2 regions of the Salipiger bruguierae genome follow, and region 1 is predicted to be linked to the other one. Evidence: riboswitches for the same ligand, from Rfam matches in the RefSeq annotation. Region 1 holds a riboswitch; the other holds the start of a gene.

The links. A riboswitch is a leader RNA that binds a small molecule or an ion and turns the genes downstream of it on or off. The one in region 1 is predicted to bind thiamine pyrophosphate.
Region 2: linked by a shared signal. The riboswitch ahead of PVT71_RS03495 (thiamine ABC transporter substrate binding subunit) and the one ahead of thiC (phosphomethylpyrimidine synthase ThiC) in region 1 are both predicted to bind thiamine pyrophosphate.

What each region holds. Positions count from the first base shown of each region.
Region 1 is NZ_CP123384.1:266,152-273,398, forward strand. Features, by position in the region: gene thiD (bifunctional hydroxymethylpyrimidine kinase/phosphomethylpyrimidine kinase) at 1-79, shown strand, start outside; gene thiE (thiamine phosphate synthase) at 76-705, opposite strand; gene thiM (hydroxyethylthiazole kinase) at 702-1,502, opposite strand; gene thiC (phosphomethylpyrimidine synthase ThiC) at 1,499-3,304, opposite strand; TPP riboswitch at 3,431-3,549, opposite strand; gene fabD (ACP S-malonyltransferase) at 3,733-4,668, opposite strand; gene PVT71_RS01330 (ABC transporter substrate-binding protein) at 4,872-6,095, shown strand; gene PVT71_RS01335 (ABC transporter permease) at 6,212-7,247, shown strand, end outside.
Region 2 is NZ_CP123384.1:716,431-723,677, forward strand. Features, by position in the region: gene PVT71_RS03485 (methyl-accepting chemotaxis protein) at 1-924, shown strand, start outside; gene aroC (chorismate synthase) at 1,081-2,181, opposite strand; TPP riboswitch at 2,375-2,484, shown strand; gene PVT71_RS03495 (thiamine ABC transporter substrate binding subunit) at 2,536-3,516, shown strand; gene PVT71_RS03500 (thiamine/thiamine pyrophosphate ABC transporter permease ThiP) at 3,492-5,021, shown strand; gene PVT71_RS03505 (ATP-binding cassette domain-containing protein) at 5,008-5,706, shown strand; gene PVT71_RS03510 (cytochrome c1) at 5,786-6,574, opposite strand; gene petB (cytochrome b) at 6,594-7,247, opposite strand, start outside.

The sequences.
Region 1 (7,247 bases):
CGCGCTCGCCGCCTCGGACCAGCTGGAGGTGGGCGGCGGCCACGGGCCGCTGCACCATTTCCACGAGATGTGGGGCTAGGCTTCGGCCCAGGCGCGGGCGATCTCCCGCGCCGCCGCCTCGGGGTCGGGCCGGCCGCAGATCGCCGAGACCACCGCGAGGCCCTGCGCCCCCGCCGCCTTCGCTTCGGCCGCGTGATGCGCCTTCAGCCCGCCGATCGCCACGGCGGGCACCGGGCTCGCCGCCACCTGCGCGGCGAGCCCCGCCCAGCCCACGGGCTGCTTGTGGTCGGGCTTGGTCGGTGTGGCAAAGACCGGCCCCGCGCCGACGTAATCCACCAGCGCGGGATCGACCGCCCGCGCGAGGTCGGGGCTTTCCACCGAGAGCCCCAGCAGCATCTCCGGGCCAATCTTCGCCCGCGCCTCGGCGGGCGACATGTCGCCCTGCCCGACGTGCAGCCCGTCCGCGCCGATCTCCAGCGCCGCCCGCACGTCGTCGTTGACGATCAGCAGCGCGCCCGACCCCGCCAGCGCCGCCTTCAGCGCCCGGCCGGTCTCGATCATCCGCGCCGTGCCGCCATCCTTGTCGCGCAGCTGCACCATCGTGGCGCCGCCGCGCACGGCGAGCCGCGCCGTCCGGGCCATGCCGATTCCGGCGCAGAGGCCGGGATCGAGCACGAGGTAGACGGAAAGGTCAAAGCGCCTCATGCCGCGCCTGCCGGCACGCGGATGTCGGCCTCGGTATCCAGCGCCTCGGGCGTCAGCGCGTGCAGCGCGTCGAGGAAGCGCGGCCCGAAGCTGCCCGGCCCCGCCGCCCCCTCATGCGCGCGGCTCCCGGCGACGGCGTAATGCGAGAGCGCCGCGACCGTGGCCTCGAAGGGATCGCCGCCCAGCCCCGCGTAGGCACCGCAGAGCCCGGTGAGCGAGCACCCCAGAGCGGTGTTGAGCGGCATCAGGAGCGAGCCGCCGCCGATCCGCACCGCCCGCTCCCCGTCGGTGACGAAATCCACTTCGCCGGTCACCGCGACCACGCCGCCGGTCCGGAGCGCCAGCGCGCGGGCTCCGGCCTCGGCGGCCTCCACCCCGTCGCGCCCGTCGACGCCCTGTCCCCGGCTGGCCTCTCCGGCGAGCGCGAGGATCTCCGACGCATTGCCGCGCAGCACCGTCGGCCCGAGCGCCAGCAGCTCCGCCGAGACCCGCCGCCTGAGCCCGGTCGCCTGGCAGGCCACCGGGTCGAGCACCCAGGGTTTGCCCGCCGCCTGCGCCCCGGCGATGGCCGCCTTCATCCCCTCGACGAAGGGGCCCGAGAGGGTGCCGATATTGACCGTCAGCGCATGGGCGAGGCCGGCGAATTCGCCGGCCTCCTCCGCGTCCGAGACCATGGCGGGCGAGGCCCCCGCCGCCAGCAGCACGTTCGCCGCGATGTTCATCGCCACGTAGTTGGTGATGCACTGGACCAGCGGATTGACCGCGCGCAGCTCGCGCAGCAGCGCGCCGGGGGTCATGCCTCGTCCTCCGCCAGCGGCAGGTAGAGCGCGCCGCCCTCGCGGAACTTCTCGGCCATCTTCGCCATGCCCTCCTTTTGCGCCTCGGCGCGAATGTCGTGGCTGATCCGCATCGAGCAGAACTTCGGCCCGCACATCGAGCAGAAATGCGCCACCTTGTGCGCCTCCTTGGGCAGGGTCTCGTCATGCATGGACCGCGCCGTGTCGGGATCGAGCGAGAGGTTGAACTGGTCCTCCCAGCGGAACTCGAACCGCGCGCGCGACAGCGCGTCGTCGCGGACCTGCGCCGCCGGGTGGCCCTTGGCAAGGTCGGCGGCATGGGCGGCGATCTTGTAGGTGATCACCCCCACCTTCACGTCGTCGCGGTCCGGAAGGCCAAGGTGCTCCTTCGGCGTCACGTAGCAAAGCATCGCCGTGCCGAACCAGCCGATCATCGCCGCGCCGATGCCGGAGGTGATGTGATCGTAGCCGGGCGCGATGTCGGTGGTAAGCGGCCCGAGGGTATAGAACGGCGCCTCGCCGCAGGTCTCGAGCTGCTTGTCCATGTTGGCCTTGATCTTGTGCATGGCGACGTGGCCCGGCCCCTCGATCATCACCTGGCAGTCGTGCTTCCATGCGATCTGCGTGAGCTCGCCCAGCGTTTCCAGCTCGGCGAACTGCGCCTCGTCGTTGGCATCGGCGATGGAGCCCGGCCGCAAACCGTCGCCGAGCGAGAAGGAGACATCATAGGCCCGCGCGATCTCGCAGATCTCCTCGAAGTGCTCGTAGAGGAAGCTCTCGCGGTGGTGGTGCAGGCACCACTTGGCCATGATCGAGCCGCCCCGGCTGACGATGCCGGTCACCCGGTTCACCGTCATCGGGATCATGTGCAGCCGCACGCCCGCGTGGATGGTGAAATAGTCCACCCCCTGCTCGGCCTGCTCGATCAGCGTGTCGCGGAACACCTCCCAGCTGAGATCCTCGGCGATGCCGCCGACTTTCTCGAGCGCCTGGTAGAGCGGCACGGTGCCGATCGGCACCGGCGAGTTGCGCAGGATCCAGTCGCGGATGTTGTGGATGTTCCGCCCTGTCGAGAGGTCCATGACCGTGTCCGCGCCCCAGCGCGTCGCCCAGACCATCTTCTCGACCTCCTCGGCCATCGAGGAGGTCACCGCCGAGTTGCCGATGTTGGCGTTGATCTTCACCAGGAAGTTGCGGCCGATGATCATCGGCTCGAGCTCGGGGTGGTTGATGTTGGCAGGGATGATCGCGCGGCCTCGGGCAATTTCGTCGCGCACGAACTCGGGCGTCACGAAATCGGGGATCGCGGCGCCCCAGTCCTGCCCGTCGCGCACGAGCGCGGCCTTTGCGGCCTTGCGCCCGAGGTTCTCGCGGATCGCGACGAATTCCATCTCGGGCGTGACGATCCCGGCGCGGGCATAGGCCAGCTGGGTGACCGCCCGGCCGCCCGTGCCCTTGCGGGGCGCGTGGCGGACCGGGAACTCGGGCACCAGCCGCGCGCCCTCGGCAAAGCCGTTGTCCTCGGGCGTCACGTGGCGACCGGCGTAGCTCTCGGTGTCGGCGCGGGCGGCGATCCAGCCCTCGCGCAGCCGCGGCAGCCCGCGGTCGAGGACGATGTCGGCGGCGGGATCGGTGTAAGGGCCGGAGCTGTCGTAGACGGTCACCGGCGGCTCGCCGGCCGAGGGGTGCAGGTCGATCTCGCGCATCGGCACGCGGATCTGCGGATGCAGCGAACCCTCGTGCCAGACGCGGCGCGAGGCGGGCAGCGGCCCGCAGGTGACGGTTGGGGTCAGGTCTTTCATCGGTCGGAGCCTCCAAGCTCGAAGCGGTGGAGACCCAGTTCCGTGCGTGAATGGAGAGACGCCGCTGCATGGGGACGGGGGACTCCCCCCGTGGTCCTTTCCGCAGAACAGGGGCGCAGAGCCCCCGGCAACGCCTGTGCACCATCCCTACGCCAGTATGAACTGGATCAGGTTCGTCGGGTCACTGCGCTGCGCGGACGCCAGCAGTATCTCAGCCCCTTGTCGGGACCCCCCGGGTGTAGTGGCGCCACCCTGCGGCGAGTCGGGCGGGGCGTCAAGGTGGTGCCTCGGGCCAATGGGCGGGGCTAGCGGAGGGGTGGACTCGAGTATTTGGAGAAAGATGAAAGGGCGGATGCGGCGCCCGGAATGCGGAAAGGGCGGCGCCGCGTGGCACCGCCCTTTGCGTTTTCAGGCGACTGGCTAAGCGCTCAGACGGCTTCGAGCGCCGCCTTCACGTCCTCGGGCGCGCCGACGTTGCGCAGCGCGGCGCTGCGCTCGATGCGCTTGACCATGCCCGAGAGCGCCTTGCCCGCGCCGATCTCCCAGAACTCGGTGACGCCCTGCGCCACCATGTATTCCACCGACTCGCGCCAGCGCACCGAGCCGGTGACCTGCTCGACCAGCAGCGCGCGGATGCGGGCGGGGTCGGTGACAGCCTCGGCGACGACGTTGGCGACGAGCGGCACGCTCGGGGCCTTGATCTCGACCTGCTCGAGCGCCTCGGCCATGACCTCGGCGGCGGGGGCCATCAGCGCGCAGTGGAAGGGCGCGCTCACCGGCAGCAGCAGCGCGCGCTTGGCGCCCTTGTCCTTGGCGATGTCGAGCGCCCGCTCGACCGCGGCCTTGCTGCCCGAGATCACCACCTGCGACGGGTCGTTGTCGTTCGCCGCGGCGCAGACCTCGCCCTGCGCGGCCTCCTCGGCCACGGCGCGGGCACCGGCGAGATCGAGGCCGAGCAGCGCGGCCATGGCGCCTTCGCCCACCGGCACGGCGGCCTGCATCGCCTTGCCGCGGGTGCGCAGTAGCTTGGCGGCATCGCCGACGCTGAGCGCGCCGGCGGCGGTCAGCGCCGAGTATTCGCCGAGCGAATGGCCGGCGACGAAGCTCGCCGCGCCGATCTCGATGCCCTCGGACTCGAGCGCGCGCATGGCGGCGAGCGAGGTCGCCATCAGCGCCGGCTGGGCGTTCTCGGTCAGGGTGAGCGTCTCGATGTCGCCCTCCCAGATCAGCGCCGAGAGGCTTTCGCCCAGCGCCGCGTCCACCTCGTCGAACACGGCTTTCGCCGCCGGGTAGGCCTCGGCCAGCGCCTTGCCCATGCCGATGGTCTGCGCCCCCTGACCGGGGAAGATGAAGGCTCGCGTCATGATCGTCTCTCCTAAGGCTCACGCGGTCGCGTTTTGGCGCGCTTTGGCGCGCAGTCCTAGCGCCAAGCGCCCCTTCGCGCAACGCCCGGCTCCGGTGCGCCCCGGACGATGGCGCTAGGCCACCTTTGTCAGCGCGCTATTTCCCACGTAAGAGGGGCGCGTCGGGCCCGCCCGCCCCCGCAGAACGAGGAGACGCGACCAAGATGACCCTGATGCGACGCACCCTGCTGGCGCTTGCCGCCGCCGCTGCCCTGACCCCCGCCGCCCTGCGCGCGAAGGACGCCGGCGGCGCGCCGATCAAGATCGGCGAGATCAACCACTTCAAGCGCCTCGCCGCCTTTGCCGAGCCCTATCGCAAGGGCATCGAGCTGGCTGTCTCCGAGATCAACGCGCAGGGCGGCGTGCTCGGCCGGCCGCTGGAATTCGTCTTCCGCGACGACCAGGGCGATCCGGCCGAGGCGGTGCGCATCGCCGAGGAGCTGATGACCCGCGACGGCGCGGTGATGCTGACCGGCTCGATCCTCAGCAACGTCGGGCTGGCGATCAGTTCCTTCGCCGCCGAGAAGCACTACGTCTACCTCGCCTCCGAGCCGCTGGCCGACACGCTGGTCTGGGGCTCGGGCAATCCCTACACCTTCCGCCTGCGCACCTCGACCTGGGTGCAGGCCGCGCTGCTGGCCGAGAAGGCCGCCGCCACGGATGCGGTGAGATACGCCACGATCGCGCCGAACTACGCCTATGGCACCGAGGCGGTCGAGGCCTTCAAGGCCAACCTCACGCGGCTGAAACCCGAGGTCGAGTTCGTCGCCGAGCAATGGCCGCCGCTCTTCAAGATCGACGCCGGCGCCGAGGTGCAGGCGCTGGAGCGCGCCAAGCCCGACGCGATCTACAACGTCACCTTCGGCACCGACCTTGCCAAGCTCGTGCGCGAGGGCACCGACCGCGGCCTCTTCGACGGGCGCGACGTCTACGGCCTGCTGACCGGCGAGCCGGAATATCTCGAGCCGCTCGGCGACGAAGCTCCCGAGGGCTGGTTCGTCACCGGCTTCCCTTGGTATGGCTTCGCCGAGGGCACCCCGGGCAGGACCTTCGTCGACGCCTACGAGGCCGCGACCAGCGAGACCCCGAAGAACGGCAGCCTCGTCGGCTACCTGACCGCGCTCTCGGTCGCCGCCGCGCTGGAGCGCGCGGGCTCGACCGAGACCGAGGCGATCCGCCAGGCCTTCGAGGGGCTCGACATCCCCGAGACCCCGGTCGGCCCGCTGCACTACCGCGAGATCGACAACCAGTCGACGCTGGGCGCCTTCACCGGCACCACGGCGCTGAACGACGCGGGCGAAGGGGTGATGGTGGACTGGGAGTACAAGGATCCCGCCCCCTACATGCCCACGGACGCGCAGATCCGCGAGATGCGCCCCGCCGAGTGATCCCAGCCGGGGGAGGTGCCGCCTCCCCCTTTCATCTTTCCGCAGATACTCCGGGGTGAATTGGCCGCAAGGCCAAGAGGGGCAGCGCCCCTCCCCCCGCCAGCCGAGCCCGCGCCATGGCCTTCTTCCTCGCCCAGTTCCTCACCGGCCTTGCCAACGCGGCGGCGCTCTTTCTCGTCGCCTCGGGCCTGTCGCTGATCTTCGGGGTCACCCGGATCGTCAACTTCGCGCATGGCTCGTTCTACATGCTCGGCGCCTTCATCGGCGTGACGCTGATGGACATCCTGCCCGGCGCGGTGGGCTTCTGGGGCGCCATCCTGCTGACCGGGCTCGCGGTGGGGCTGATCGGCGCGCTGGTCGAGATGGTGATCCTGCGCCGCATCTACCGCGCGCCGGAGCTTTTCCAGCTGGTCGCCACCTTCGGGGTGATCCTCGTCATCCAGGATCTCGCGCTGATGACCTGGGGCGCCGAGGACCGGCTGGGACCGCGCGCGCCGGGGCTGCGCGGGGTCTGGCGCATCTTCGGCGAGCCGGTGCCAAAGTACGACATCGTGCTCATCGCGATCACGCCTTTCATCCTCCTTGCGCTCTGGTACCTCATCACCCGCACGAGGCTCGGCATCCTCGTGCGCGCCGCGACGCAGGACCGCGAGATGGTCGGCGCGCTCGGCGTCAACCAGGCCTGGCTCTTCACCGGGGTCTTCGCGCTCGGCTCGGCGCTGGCGGGCTGGGGCGGCGCGCTGCAGCTGCCGAAGGGCGGCGCGGACCTTCTGATGGATTTCAACATCATCGGCGCGGTCTTCGTGGTGGTGGTGATCGGCGGCATGGGAAGCCTGCCCGGCGCCTTCATCGCCTCGGTGCTGATCTCGGTGCTGAACGTCTTCGGCGTGACCTACCTGCCGCAATCGACGCTGGTGCTGATGTTCGTGGTCATGGCGCTGGTGCTGATCGTCCGCCCCTACGGCCTGCTCGGCCGCGAGGAGGTGGCGGGCGAGCACGGGCAGGTCGGCGCGCCCGAGACACCCATCCGCCCCTACGGCCCGATCGGCGTGGCGCTCACCGCCGCGCTGCTGCTGGTGCTCGCCGCCCTGCCCGCCCTTGCCGAGCCCTTCGTGCTGACGCTGGTCATCGACATCACCGTCTTCGCGCTCT
Region 2 (7,247 bases), 450 kb from region 1:
GCGCTCGCCGAGGGAATCGGCACGCTCGTCCAGTCTCTGCGCGCCTCCGCTGACACCGTCCAGCGCAACTCCAAGGAGCTTTCCTCGATGTCCCGCGACATGTCGCGCCGCTCCGAGGTCCAGGCCGCCACGCTCGAGGAATCCGCCGCCGCGCTGGAACAGCTTTCCTCCAGCGTCCGCGCCGCCGCCGAGCGGGCCGAGGATGCCGACCGCCGCGTCGGTGAGGGGCGCCGCCGTGCCGAAGAGGGCGGCGCGGTGATGGAAAAGGCGCTGGCCGCCATGGGCTCGATCGCCGCCTCCTCCGACCAGATCACCCAGATCATCGGGGTCATCGACGACATCGCCTTCCAGACCAACCTGCTCGCGCTGAACGCCGGGGTCGAGGCCGCGCGCGCCGGGGAATCCGGCAAGGGCTTCTCCGTCGTCGCCTCCGAGGTCCGCTCGCTGGCGCAGCGCGCCTCGGAATCCGCGCGCGAGATCAAGGCGCTGGTCTCCAACAGCTCGCAGCAGGTCAAGGATGGCGGGCAACTCGTCGAGGAGACGGGCACCGCCCTGTCGGACATCGTGCGCAACGTGAGCGAGGTCTCGGACCTCGTCGCCGAGATCGCCACCGCCGCGAAGGAACAGGCGGCCGGCCTGCAGGAGATCAACGTCGGCGTCGCCGAGCTCGACAAGGTCACCCAGCAGAACGCCGCCATGGTGGGCGAGACCAGCACCGCGAGCGATCAGCTCAACAGCGAGGCGGACCGGCTCCTCTCGCAGCTCAACCGCTTCACCGGCGCCCTTGATAGTGATGCCTCCGAGGTGACCCCGCTCGCCGCGCCGATCGAGGATTTCGCCCCCGCGCCCCCCTCCGTACCGCCGACCCCGGCCGCCCCGCTGCGCGCCGCCGCCGGAGACGACATCAGCTGGGAAGAATTCTGACGCCCCGGTCCGGCGCGCCAGAACGGGCCGCCGCCGAAAGCGCCACCACAGATGCTCCGCACAGCGGCATCATGAGGCGGCATCCCTGCGAGACGCCCGCGCCCGATCGCCCGCCTCAGGTCACCGAAGCCGGACGGCAGGCGCCCGGGCCCGGCCTCAGCCGATATGCCCGCGGTTCGCGCCGATCTGGCCGCGGTGCAGCAGCAGGTGATCGAGGATCACGCAGGCCATCATCGCCTCGCCCACCGGAACCGCCCGGATGCCGACGCAGGGATCGTGGCGGCCCTTGGTGACGATCTCGGTCTCCTCGCCGGTGACGGTCAGCGTCCGCCGCGGTGTCAGGATCGACGAGGTCGGCTTCACCGCGAAACGCACCACCACGTCCTGCCCGGTGGAAATCCCGCCAAGGATGCCGCCCGCGTGGTTCGAGCTGTAGACCGGCCCATCCGGCCCCATGGTGATCTCGTCGGCGTTCTGGGTGCCGGTCAGCATCGCCGCCGCCATGCCCTCGCCGATCTCGACCGCCTTCACCGCGTTGATCGACATCATCGCCGCGGCAAGGTCGGTGTCGAGCTTGCCGTAGATCGGTGCGCCCAGCCCCGCCGGCACGCCGCGCGCCGTCACCTCGATCACCGCGCCGACGCTGTCGCCGGACTTGCGCAGCCCGTCGAGGTAGTCCGCCCAGCCCTCGGCCGTCTCGGCATCCGGGCACCAGAACGGGTTGCGCGCGATCTCGTCCCAGTCGAAGCGCGACCGGTCGATCGCCTGCGGCCCCATCTGCACCATGTAGCCGGTGATCGAGATCCCCGGCGCCAGCTCGGCCAGCGCCGCCCGCGCCAGCCCGCCCGCGGCGACCCGCGCCGCCGTCTCGCGCGCCGAGGAGCGCCCGCCCCCGCGGTAGTCGCGGATGCCGTATTTCTGGAAATAGGTGATGTCGGCGTGGCCCGGGCGGAACTTCGCCGCGATCTCGGAATAGTCCTTCGAGCGCTGGTCGGTGTTCTCGATCATCAGCTGCACCGGCGTGCCGGTGGTCTGCCCCTCGAAGACGCCCGACAGGATCCGCACCGCGTCGGGCTCGCGCCGCTGCGTGGTGTACTTGTTCTGCCCCGGTTTGCGCAGGTCGAGCCAGTGCTGCAGCGTGGCCTCGTCGATCGGCACGCCCGGCGGGCAGCCGTCCACGGTCGCGCCAAGCGCCGGCCCGTGGCTCTCTCCCCAGGTGGTCACGCGGAAGAGATGGCCGAAGGTGTTGAGGCTCATGGTCGGGTCTCCTGTGTCGTGCCGTCCGGGTGCATGCTTGCCCGGGCCCGCGCCGCGGGCCCGCCTTTCAGGCCAGTCTGTTAGGCCAGCGCGGCCAATGCCTCAAGGGAATTGTCTCGGCCCGGGCCGGCCACGCGCGCATTTCGCCCCGCGGCAATTCACCTTGCCAGAGCCCCGCCGCCCGGCTAGGTCTTGCGCCACCTCGGGGTGCCGGACGCGCAAGCGCCGGCTGAGATGCAAATCCGCGAACCCGTTGAACCTGACCCGGTTAACACCGGCGGAGGGAAGGTCACGGCCCAAGGCGCAGATGCCCCCGGCCCGTCTTGCCCTCTCGCCGCAAATTTGGAGGATGCCATGAAGGCCATCAGTTTTGCAGCGGGATGTCTCTTTGCCAGCACGGCGCTGGCGCAGGAGCCCGTCCTCACCGTCTACGCGGGCGATTACGTCGTCTCGGAATGGGGCCCCGGCCCGAAGATCGAGGAGATGTTCGAGGCGCGCTGCGGCTGCGACCTGCAGTTCAAGCCCGGCGACCTGCTGCCCCGCCTGCTGCTCGAGGGCGCGCAGACCGAGGCCGACGTGGTCTTCGGTCTCAACACCGACGTGACCAAGAAGGCGCGCGAGAGCGGGCTCTTCGCCCCGCACGGCGTCGACCTCTCGCCGCTGACCCTGCCGATCGCGTGGACCGACGACACCTTCCTGCCCTACAACTACGCCGAGACCGCCTTCATCTACGACACGACCCGCCTGGCCGAGCCGCCGCAGAGCTTCGCCGAGCTGCTCGACGCGCCGGATGACCTGAAGATCGTCATCCAGGACCCGCGCAGCTCGATCTCGGGCCTTGCGATGGCGCTCTGGGCCCAGGCGGTCTTCGGCGACAGGACCGAGGACGCCTGGCGCAAGCTGGCGCCGAAGATCCTCACCGTCACCAAGGGTTGGTCGGAAAGCTACGGGCTCTTCACCGACGGCGAGGCGGACATGGTGCTGAGCTACACCACCTCGCCCGCCTACCACATCATCGCCGAGGAGGATCACACCAAGAAGGCGCTGATCTTCCCCGAGGGGAACTACTTCATGGTCGAGCTGGCCGCCAAGGTCGCCACCACCGACCAGCCCGAGCTCGCGCAGCAGTTCATGGACTTCCTGCTGACGCCGGAGTTCCAGCAGATGATCGCCACCGGCAACTGGTCCTTCCCGGCGGCGCTGCCGCATGACCAGTGGCCCGAGGGCTTCAGGGAGCTGCAACAGCCGACCAAGGTGCTCTTCTACTCCGAGGACGAGGCCGCGGCGCTGCGCGACGAGGCCATCGAGGCATGGCGCCGCGGCCTCTCGCAGTAGGCGCCGCCCTCGTCGCGGCCGGGCTGGTGCTTGCACTGGTGCTCGGCCCGGTCGCGGCGGTGCTGGCCCGTGCCGGAGGCTGGGGCGCGCTCGGCCCCGGCGACTGGCAGGCGCTGCGCTTCACGCTCCTGCAGGCGCTGCTTTCGGCGCTCTTCTCGGTCGTGCTCGCGATCCCCGTCGCCCGCGCGCTGTCGCGGCGGCGCTTCCCGGGGCGCGGGCTGCTGATCTCGCTTCTCGGCGCGCCCTTCATCCTGCCCACCATCGTCGCCGTGCTGGGGCTGATCGCGGTCTTTGGTCAGAACGGCATGGTCAACGGCGCGCTCAAGGCGCTCGGCCTGCCCGGCTTCAGCATCTACGGGCTGCACGGCGTGGTGCTGGCGCATGTCTTCTTCAACCTGCCGCTGGCGACGCGGCTGCTGCTGCAGGGCTGGCTGGCGATCCCCGCCGAGCGCTTCCGCCTTGCCGCCTCGCTGGGGCTCTCGCCCTTCGCCATGTTGCGCACTCTGGAGTTGCCCATGCTGCTGCGCATTGCGCCGGGGGCCTTCGCGGTGATCTTCGTCATTTGCCTCTCGAGCTTTGCCGTGGCGCTGACGCTCGGCGGGGGCCCGCGCGCGACGACGGTCGAGCTGGCGATCTACCAGGCGGTGCGCTTCGATTTCGACCTCGGCCGCGCGGCGCTGCTCTCGGTGATCCAGCTCGGACTCGCGCTCTGCGCCGGGCTGGTGGCGCTGCGGCTCGGCACCGGCGGCGGGTTCCGCGCGGGGCTGGGGCGGGTGATGACCCGCTGGGACGCGCGGGCAGGCCTCGCCCGCGTCCTCGACGGTGGATGGATCATCCTCGCCGCGCTCTTCCTGCTCACCCCGCTCGGCATGGTGATCGCGCGCGGCCTGCCCGGACTCGCGCAGCTCGGCGCGGGCAGTTGGGAGGCGGCGTGGAACTCGCTGACCGTGGCGCTGGCCTCGACGTTGCTGTGCCTCTGCTGGGCGCTGCCGCTCTCGACCCGCTGGGGCGAATGGGTGGGCCTGGCGGGCATCGCGGTCTCGCCGCTGGTGCTCGGCACAGGGCTCTTCCTGATCGTGCGCCCCTTCGCCAACCCGCTGTCGCTGGCACTCCCTGTCACCACTTTGGTCAACGCGCTCGCCGCCCTGCCCTTTGCCCTGCGCATCCTGCGCCCCGAGGCCGAGGCGGTGCGCGCGGACTACGCGCGGCTCGCGCAGGCGCTGGGACTGACGCCGATGGCCTGGGTGCGGCTGGTGCTGCTGCCCCGGCTGCGCCGGCCGCTCGGCTTTGCCGCCGGGCTGACCGCGGCGCTGTCGATCGGCGACCTTGGCGTCATCGCGCTCTTCGCCGACCCCGAGCGGGCGACCCTGCCGCTCCAGGTCTACCGGCTGATGGGCTCCTACCAGATGGAGGCCGCGGCCGGCGCCGCGCTGCTTCTGCTGATCTTCAGCTTCGGGGCCTTCTGGCTCTGCGACCGGGGAGGCCGCGCCAATGCTGACACTTGAGGCCCTGCGTTACTCCGAGGGCGACTACAGCCTCGCCGCCAACCTGTCGCTGGCGCCGGGACGGCGCGTGGCGGTCATCGGCCCCTCGGGCGCGGGCAAGTCCACGCTGCTCGACCTCGTCGCCGGATTCCTGTCGCCCAAGTCGGGCCGCGTGCTCTGGCAGGGGCAGGACCTGACCAACACGCCGCCCGACCGGCGGCCGGTGGCGATGCTCTTTCAGGAGAACAACCTCTTTCCGCATCTCGACCTCGCGCGGAACCTCGGCCTCGCGCTGCGCCCCGGCGGCGGGCGGCTGACGCCGGAAGAGCGCGGCAGGGTCGAGCAGGCGCTGGAGCGGGTCGGGCTCGGCGGGCTGGCGGGGCGCAAGCCCGGCGCGCTCTCGGGCGGGCAGCAGAGCCGCGCGGCGCTGGCCCGGGTGCTGCTGCAGGCGCGGCCGATCCTTGCGCTGGACGAGCCCTTCGCCGCGCTCGGCCCGGCGCTGAAGGTGCAGATGCTCGACCTCGTGCAGGAGGTGGCCGGCGAGCTGGGCGCGCTGGTGCTGCTGGTCAGCCACGATCCGCAGGACGCCCGGCGCTTCGCGCAGGAGACGGTGCTGGTCGCCGAGGGCGTGGCGCATCCGCCGGTCGAGACGCAGGCGCTCTTCGACGCGCCCCCCGAGGCGCTGCGGGCCTATCTCGGGCAATAGCGCCCCTCACGCACCGCCCCCCCAAAGGAAAGAGGCCCCGCCAATCGGCGGGGCCTCTTCTTTTCGCGTCAGCCGAAGATCACTCCGGCTTGTGCTTGATCGGGCGCCAGATGCGCTTGTTGGTCAGGTACAGCAGCACCGACAGCAGCGTCAGGAACAGCACGCCAATGAAGCCGGCCTCCTTGCGCGCCATCATCTTCGGCTCGGCGGTCCACATCAGGAAGGCCGCCACGTCCTGCGCCTCGTGGTGCAGCTCGTTCGAGTGACCGTCGGCGAACTCGACGTCCTCGCCCGAGAGCGGCGGCGGCATGGCGATCCAGCCGGTCGAGAAGGCATGGTTCTCGTAGAAGGTGGTGCCGGCCTCGACCTTGGTCTCGCCGGTGTAGCCGGTGAGGACCGAGGCGATGTACTCGGCGCCGCCCATGCCGTTGAAGAGCTGCGACAGGCCGGTGCCGTAGGGGCCGTGGAAGCCCGCACGGGCCTTGGCCATCAGCGACAGGTCCGGCGCGCCGGCGGAGGTGACCGCCGGGAAGTGGTCGGTCTCGATCGCCGGACGGGTGTCTTCGAGCTCTTCGTCATAGACCTCGAAGTGTTGCGCCGCGTAGGCGCGCACCTGGTCCGCGGGGATGCCGGGGCCACCCGGGTCGCCGAGGGTGCGCAGCGGTACGAACTTCAGGCCGTGGCAGGCCGCGCAGACCTCGGTGAAGATCTGCAGACCGCGCTGGAGCTGCGCCTGGTCATAGGCACCGAAGGGGCCCTCGAAGGAGAACGCGAAGTCCTCCACGTGGCCACCCTCGCCGGCAGCGAAGGCGCTGCCGGAGGCAAGACCCAGGGCCGCGACGGCGGAAAGGGCAAGTTTCTTGAACATGACTCTTGTGTCCTTTCTCTTACTCGGCCGGGTGCGACGCGGTCGCGCCATCGTCCGAGGACTTGCCGTAATGCGCCTCGAAGTCGTCCTCGATGGTCGCGGGGATCGGCAGCGGCTTCTCGATCACGCCGAGCAGCGGCAGGATCACGAAGAAGTAGCCGAACCAGTAGGCCGCACCGATCAGCGAGAAGCTGGCGTAGGGCTCTTCGGCCGGCATGGAGCCGAGCCACATCAGCGCGATGAAGTCGATCACCAGCAGCCAGAACCACCACTTGAACTGCGGGCGGTACTTGCCCGAGCGCACCGACGAGGTGTCGAGCCAGGGCGCCAGCGCCATGGCGATGATCGCGCCGAACATGGCGAGCACGCCGAAGAACTTCGCGTCGACGATGCCGCCGGTCACGAAGGACGCGATCTGCACCACCCAGACTTCGGAGGTGAAGGCGCGCAGGATCGCGTAGAACGGCAGGAAGTACCATTCGGGCACGATGTGCGCCGGGGTCGCGAGCGGGTTCGCCTCGACGTAGTTGTCGGGGTGGCCGAGGTAGTTCGGCATGAAGCCGACGATGGCGAAGAACACGGCAAGGATCACCGCCAGGGCGAAGAGGTCCTTGATCACGTAGTAGGGCCAGAACGGCACGGTGTCCTTCTCGGCATCCGCCTTCGAGGTGCG